One region of the Weizmannia sp. FSL W8-0676 genome, then DNA from elsewhere that is predicted to be linked to it. Evidence: riboswitches for the same ligand, from Rfam matches in the RefSeq annotation. Region 1 holds a riboswitch; the other holds the start of a gene.
The links. A riboswitch is a leader RNA that binds a small molecule or an ion and turns the genes downstream of it on or off. The one in region 1 is predicted to bind S-adenosylmethionine.
Positions count from the first base shown of each region.

Region 1 (3,522 bases):
AAGCGAACACAACCAAATGTCTTAGCTAATAATGCGGATTGTTCTTTGTTTGGTAACAAACGAAACTTGAAAGCTTTGTTTTGCTTGGCCATATCAATTCACCTCACTTTGTGCGAAAAAATTTCGTATATATTGATTATATTGTAAAAAATCCGTACAATCAATATGAGGTGATAATCATGAGAGAAGAGAAAGAACGTGTAGAAATTCATATGCCTAAGACGATATTAGAAAAATTGGAGCAATATCAAAAAGAAAATGGGATTCCAACTAGAACAGCCGCAATCTTAGAATTGTTGAGAAAAGGATTGGAAAAATAACTTTGGCTAAAGCCAACCGAAATTCATCTCCCACCTACTCATTGGTGCGATTCGCACCTTCACATTCCTTGAGGATGGGAGACTTCTTTCGGAAAGCCGTTAAAAACCGGACGGACGATTATCATGCAATTTTGTTTGAAACCCGTCTGCTCGGGCAAAAAGCGGTGTGCATCAGCGGCGAGGAAGCAGTCAAAAAGTTTTATGACCCGGAAAAATTCAAACGAAACGGGGCTGTGCCAAAACGTATTCAAAAAACGTTGTTTGGCGAAAATGCGATCCAGACGCTCGATGGAAAAGAGCATCTCCACCGGAAAGCGCTGTTTTTATCGCTGATGGGGCCGGATGCGCAGCAGCATTTGGCATAAATGGTCCGGGCAGCATGGGAAGCGCGCATCCCCGAAAGGGAGCAAAAAGACCGTATTGTTTTGTTTGACATCCAACATGTGAAAAAGAAAACGCCTGCCGGTGAATGGCGGGCGTTTTCTTTTTTCTCAATCGTCTCTTCCCAAAATGCCGAGAATTTGCAAAATGTAAATAAACAGGTTGATAAAATCAAGGTACAGGCTTAAAGCCAAAAGCGGGACCATTTCCTCGGAAATGCCATGGTGCTTCATTTGGTTAAAGTCAAAAACAACATACAGGGAAAAAACAATCGCGCCAATGAAGGAGTACGCGAGCATCCCGGTTGAGGTTAACGGGCTGAAAATGCTGAATATTCCGATGAAGATCAGCGCCAACAATGCGACAAGCAATGCGGTGCTTAAAAAGCCAAGATCCCTCTTGGTAACGGCCCCAATAACACCCATCACGGCAAAAATGCCGAACGTGGAACCAAAAGCGAGCAGGACGACCTCAGCACCGGCCTGGGATGCATAATAAGCTACAATCGGATATGTCGTAATACCGGAAATAAAGGTGAAAGCATAAACGAACATATACCCGACGCTCTTTTTCCTTCTTAACCAGAAAGCGGCGATGACCATTGCAATTTCTGCAACCATCAGCGGCATCATAAGCGCAGGCGGAATGAATCTCCCCGTATATAAACCCGCCGTTGCAAACAGCAGTGAAACGGCAAAGACGCCAAGCACTTTCTGGAATACAGACCTTGATTGTATGGCCTCCATAAAATCCCTCCTTTGTTTTTCTTATTACTATTATATTTTCACATCGCCCCTGATTTCAATCTTTCCGTCCCATTTTAAAAAATTTTGCGAATGCCCTTGACAAAAATAGGTGGAACATTTAAAGTGTATTTAAACTAAATAATATTTAAAATTCTTATCCAGAGAGGTGGAGGGACTGGCCCCTTGAAGCCTCGGCAGCGGTCTTTTTTAAAGAACTGTGCCAATTCCAGAAAGCAATTGCTTGAAGATAAGAAGAGCGGACGGTTCTGTTTTGCAATCCATACCTCTTCTTATTGCCGAAGAGGTTTTTTTAATGGGCCCATGCAGCTAAAAGCAATTTCTTTCTGCGCACAGCAGCTGTTTTAAAAAATATGCAGAAAGAGGGAATCATGATGACAAAAACATTAACAAAAGCGCCGTACAGGGCAGACATTGTCGGAAGCTTTTTGCGCCCGGCCCGGTTGAAGAAAGCGCGGGAAAAATTTGCAGCGGGAACCATCCCGGCCGAAGACTTGCGTGCAATAGAAGATGAAGAAATCCGCCGCCTGGTCGACAAACAAATTGAAGCCGGCCTCGAAGCGGTAACGGACGGAGAATTCCGGCGGAGGTTCTGGCATACAGATTTCATGGAACATTTAAACGGGGTAAAAGGATACGTGCCGAACCATGGATACCGGTTTGTCGGCATCGAAACGGAAGCTTATGACGTCCGGGTAACCGGAAAAGTCTCCTTTAACCCGGACCATCCGCACATAAAAGATTTTATTGCGCTGAAAGAAATCGCCGGGGACAGGGCGGTTGCGAAAATGACTATTCCAAGCCCGAATCAGTTTTTCAATGCGGGAATCCGCAATGAAGACATTTACCCGGATCTTGAAGAATACGCAAATGATATTATCCAAACTTACCGGGATGCGATCAAAGCTTTTTATGATGCCGGCTGCCGCTACTTGCAGCTGGATGATGTTTATCTTGCCGGCCTGTGTGCACCGAAACTGCCGTTTGCAGACAGTGAGCTCGAAAGGGAAAGATTGATTGATCTCGCTTTACATGTAGCAAACAGCGTACTGGAAGACAAGCCGGATGATCTGACCATCACAACCCATCTGTGCCGCGGCAACTACCAGTCGAAATGGGCTTTTGAAGGTCCGTATGATAAAATTGCCCCGAAAATCTTTGCAAATGAAAAAGTAGACGGGTTTTTCCTTGAATACGACGATGAGCGTTCCGGCGGGTTTGAACCGTTGAAATACATTCCGGAAGGCGGGCCGAAAGTCGTGCTTGGCATTTTTACATCGAAAAAGGGAGAGCTTGAAGATAAAGTGCTGATCAAAAACCGGATTCGGGAAGCATCCAGGTATGTACCGCTCGAACAGCTTTGCATCAGCACCCAGTGCGGCTTCTCCTCCACCCACCACGGCAATCTTTTAACAGAAGAGCAGCAGTGGGACAAAGTAAAATATATTGTGGATACCGCAAAGGAAATTTGGGGATAAACCGGGAAAACCCGCTGGGGCAGCCAGCGGGTTTTTTATCATGATGGAGGCACGAATCCCTTTCCTGTCTGCTTGTTCATGATCGAAGCACACAGCCCTTGCTTTAATGCGAATGCTGGGCACGGTTGACATTCCCCCGAACCCCGTGTGCGTGGGCTGCTTCTTCAGCCGGCGATTTAATGAAAAGCGTAATCGCAAAAGAGACCAGGCAGAGAATCGTGATCGCATGGAATGTCGGCATAAAGCCCCCGAGAAGGGAAGCGATGACCGATCCGGATAATGCGCCGATGCCGAAGCCTTGGTAAATCACTGAATAATTGGCGCTTTGATTTTTCAGGCCGAAGAAGTCTGAAATAATAGCCGGAAATACGGTGACATTTCCGCCGAAACCGAAAGCAATCGCAGCAACACAGATAAAGAACAGGGCGAAATTTAAGTGGGCATAGCTCAAAATGGAAACCGCAACGGCCGTCGCGAGCAGCGTCCCTGATACCACTTTCATTCTTCCCACATGGTCTGATAAACCGCCGAGAACGAGCCGCCCGATGGTGTTAAAGACGGCAATCAGCGCCACTGCAT
Region 1 covers NZ_CP151954.1:2,558,385-2,561,906, forward strand. Annotated here, with positions in the region: gene NST20_RS12625 (RNA-guided endonuclease TnpB family protein) at 1-92, opposite strand, end outside; gene NST20_RS12630 (ribbon-helix-helix protein, CopG family) at 180-320, shown strand; gene NST20_RS12635 (hypothetical protein) at 395-685, shown strand; gene NST20_RS12640 (Bax inhibitor-1/YccA family protein) at 812-1,447, opposite strand; SAM riboswitch class I at 1,599-1,701, shown strand; gene NST20_RS12645 (5-methyltetrahydropteroyltriglutamate--homocysteine S-methyltransferase) at 1,840-2,943, shown strand; gene NST20_RS12650 (OFA family MFS transporter) at 3,047-3,522, opposite strand, start outside.

Region 2 (3,522 bases), 1.6 Mb from region 1:
TTAATAAAGGCGTGAAAAAGAACCGTATCTATTGGTGCGGTTCTTTTTGCATGCAATGGCAGGGAAAGTGCTGTATGATAGGTAAGACGCAAATATTATGGTATGATACAATTGTTATTTTTGCTGCGCAAACATATCCTATATCAATTTCAAAACACTTCACCGTGTTCCCGGATACCGGCCGGGAACAAACCTACAACAGGAACAAAGGGTGTACGAAAAGGAGAACGCAATGATTGTAACGGTACTATTGGTTATCTTGTTTCTTTTGAATTTTATTCTGGCAGGAACCGTTATTTTCCTCGAACGGCGGGATGTCGGCGCAACCTGGGCCTGGCTTTTGGTGCTGCTATTCCTGCCGATTGCCGGCTTTATCCTGTATTTGGTATTCGGGCAAAATTTAAGCCGCCGGAAAATTTTTGACTGGAAGGTACAGGAGAAGATCGGCATTAAGGAAATTTCCCAGCAGCAGATTGAACTGCTGCGCGAAAACCGGTTTCCGTTTCATGATGAGCGGACAGCCCAGTATAAGGATCTCGTTTATATGCTGCTGATGAATGACGGGGCGATCCTTTCCCAGGACAATCACGTCGATATTTTCACAGACGGCAGGAAAAAATTCCAGGCTTTATTTGAAGACATCCGGAATGCAAAAGACAGTATTCATCTTGTATATTATATTTTCCGGAATGACCGTCTCGGCCATGAATTGATTGAACTGCTGTCCCAAAAAGCAAGAGAAGGCGTAAAGGTGCGGCTGCTTTATGATGATATGGGATCGCGGATGCTGTTCCGCCGCAAATTTTTCCGGCCGCTGATTGAAGCCGGAGGGGAAGTGGCGTCCTTTTTTCCTGCCCGTATCCCGCTCATTAATTTGCGCGTCAACTTCAGAAACCATCGGAAATTGGCGATTATCGACGGACGGGTCGGTTATATCGGCGGTTTTAACGTCGGGGATGAGTATCTTGGCCTGAATAAAAAATTTGGTTATTGGCGGGACACGCATTTACGGATTGCCGGGAGCGCTGTTTATGCCATGCAGACCCGCTTTATTTTGGACTGGAATCAGGCGTCACCGCACGATGTAAGAGATGAAGAACGTTATTTCCCGGTCATCCCGCCGCAGGGGGAAACCGATATCCAAATTGTCTCAAGCGGCCCCGATTCCGAATGGGAGCAGATTAAAAACAGCTATATTAAAATGATCAATTCCGCCAAAAAATATATTTATTTGCAAACACCGTATTTTATTCCGGATGACAGCCTCCTGAACGCGCTGACGCTTGCCGCTTTATCCGGAGTGGATGTCCGGATTATGATTCCAAATAAACCGGACCATATGTTTGTCTACTGGGCGACGCTTTCCAACATCGGCCAGCTGTTAAAAACGGGCGTCAAAGTGTACATTTATCAAAATGGGTTCATCCACGCGAAAATGATTGTCGTAGACGGGAAAATTGCTTCCGTCGGCACGGCCAATATTGATGTGCGCAGTTTCCGCCTCAATTTTGAAGTGAACGCCGTGCTGTACGACCGCGAGCTTTCCGGCACACTTGCCGGCATTTTCCGGGACGACATGGCCAAATCAACCGAATTAACGCTCCATGTTTACCAGAACCGGCCGCTTTATGTACGGTTTAAAGAGTCCATTTCCCGGCTGTTATCGCCAATTTTGTAGAAGAAAAAGAAAATTTTTCAAAAAAAGGTTGACGGTTTGCCATTGGTCTTCTATAATCTTAAACAATAAGTCATTCAAAATTGAATTATGAAAAGAAACTCTTATCGAGAGCGGCGGAGGGACTAGGCCCTGCGAAGCCCGGCAACCTTCAGGCATTTGCCTGAAAAGGTGCTAATTCCTACAGACATGCGTCTGAAAGATAAGGGAGGAACTTACATACATTGTAACCCTCTTCCCTTACGAAGAGGGTTTTTCATTTCCTCTTCCATCTTTCGCAGGAAAATTTTAAAAAACCAGGAGGATTTAAAAATGACACAATCATCATTACAACCGGAAACTTTATTGCTGCACGGGGGCCAGGAACCGGACCCGGCGACAGGCTCGCGCGCCGTGCCGGTATACCGGACGACTTCTTACGTTTTTCCGGATACAGAACATGCAGAGGGCGTCTTCAATTTATCAAAAGAAGGTTTCATTTATTCCCGCCTTGGCAATCCGACTGTGGATGTGTTTGAAAAACGCGTTGCCGCACTGGAAGGCGGAACGGCGGCTGTCGGTTTATCATCCGGCGCGGCGGCCATTGCCTTCTCCATTTTGAATATTGTGCGTGCGGGCGACGACATCGTATCCGCCAGCAATCTTTACGGCGGCACATATAATTTGTTTGCCGTGACATTGCCGAAATACGGCATTAACGTCAAGTTTGTGGACGGGTCTGACCCTGAAGCGTTCCGCCAGGCGATCACCCCGAAAACGAAAGCATTGTATGCGGAAATTATCGGCAACCCAAGCCTGCAGGTGCTCGACGTGGAAAAAGTGGCGGAAGTTGCCCATGAAAACGGCATTCCTTTGATTGTCGACAACACGTTTGCTTCTCCGTATGGCTCGAATCCGATCAAATGGGGAGCGGACGTGGTTGTCCATTCGGCGACAAAATGGATCGGCGGACACGGAACGGCGATCGGCGGTGTTGCCGTTGACGGCGGGCATTTTGACTGGAACACAGAGAAATTCCCGGACTTCAGCGAACCGGATCCGAGCTACCACGGCTTGCGCTACGGCGTCGACACGGCACAGGCTGCGTTCGCCACAAAACTTCGCGTTCAGCTTTTGCGCGACTTCGGGCCGGCTTTAAGCCCGGACAACGCCTTTTTATTCCTGCAAGGGCTTGAAACGCTGCATTTGCGCGTGGAAAGGCATAACGAAAATGCGTTGAAAGTCGCGGAATTTCTGAAAAACCATCCGGATGTTGCATGGGTCAATTATCCGGGCCTTGAAGACCATCCGTCCCATGAGCTGGCGCAAAAATATTTAAACGGCGGCTACGGCTCCATTGTTAACTTCGGTGTGAAAGGCGGCCGGGAAACAGGGAGGCGCGTGATCGACAATATCAAGCTGTGGTCGCATGTAGCGAATGTCGGCGACGCGAAATCGCTGATCATCCACCCAGCAACGACTACGCATTCGCAGCTGAGCGATGAAGAACTGGAAAAGTCAGGGGTCACGGGTGATTTGATCCGCTTGTCTGTCGGGCTCGAAGCCGTCGAAGATTTGACAGCCGACCTCGATCAAGCCATTACAAAAGCGACGGCCGTTACAGCCCGGTAAAAGCAGGTAACGGGCCAGGCAGGTTCGTGCGAAGGCCGCCACGGCGAATGCCAACAGGCGATCCGGAAAACTTGCACGGGATCCGTTCCGGGCTGATCCCACTATACAATTTTGTCGGCACGGACGGCCTGCACACCTGTTCCGGATCGGGAGCTTATGGGTGCCGGCTGCACCGGAGACCGCCGGGCCGCTTGATGTTTTAAATGAACAAAACGCTTCAGAGGCGAATAGCGCTA
Region 2 covers NZ_CP151954.1:811,494-815,015, forward strand. Annotated here, with positions in the region: gene NST20_RS03810 (peptidoglycan DD-metalloendopeptidase family protein) at 1-4, shown strand, start outside; gene cls (cardiolipin synthase) at 233-1,678, shown strand; SAM riboswitch class I at 1,777-1,884, shown strand; gene NST20_RS03820 (O-acetylhomoserine aminocarboxypropyltransferase/cysteine synthase family protein) at 1,988-3,286, shown strand.
Region 2: another riboswitch for S-adenosylmethionine. It lies ahead of NST20_RS03820 (O-acetylhomoserine aminocarboxypropyltransferase/cysteine synthase family protein); the one in region 1 lies ahead of NST20_RS12645 (5-methyltetrahydropteroyltriglutamate--homocysteine S-methyltransferase).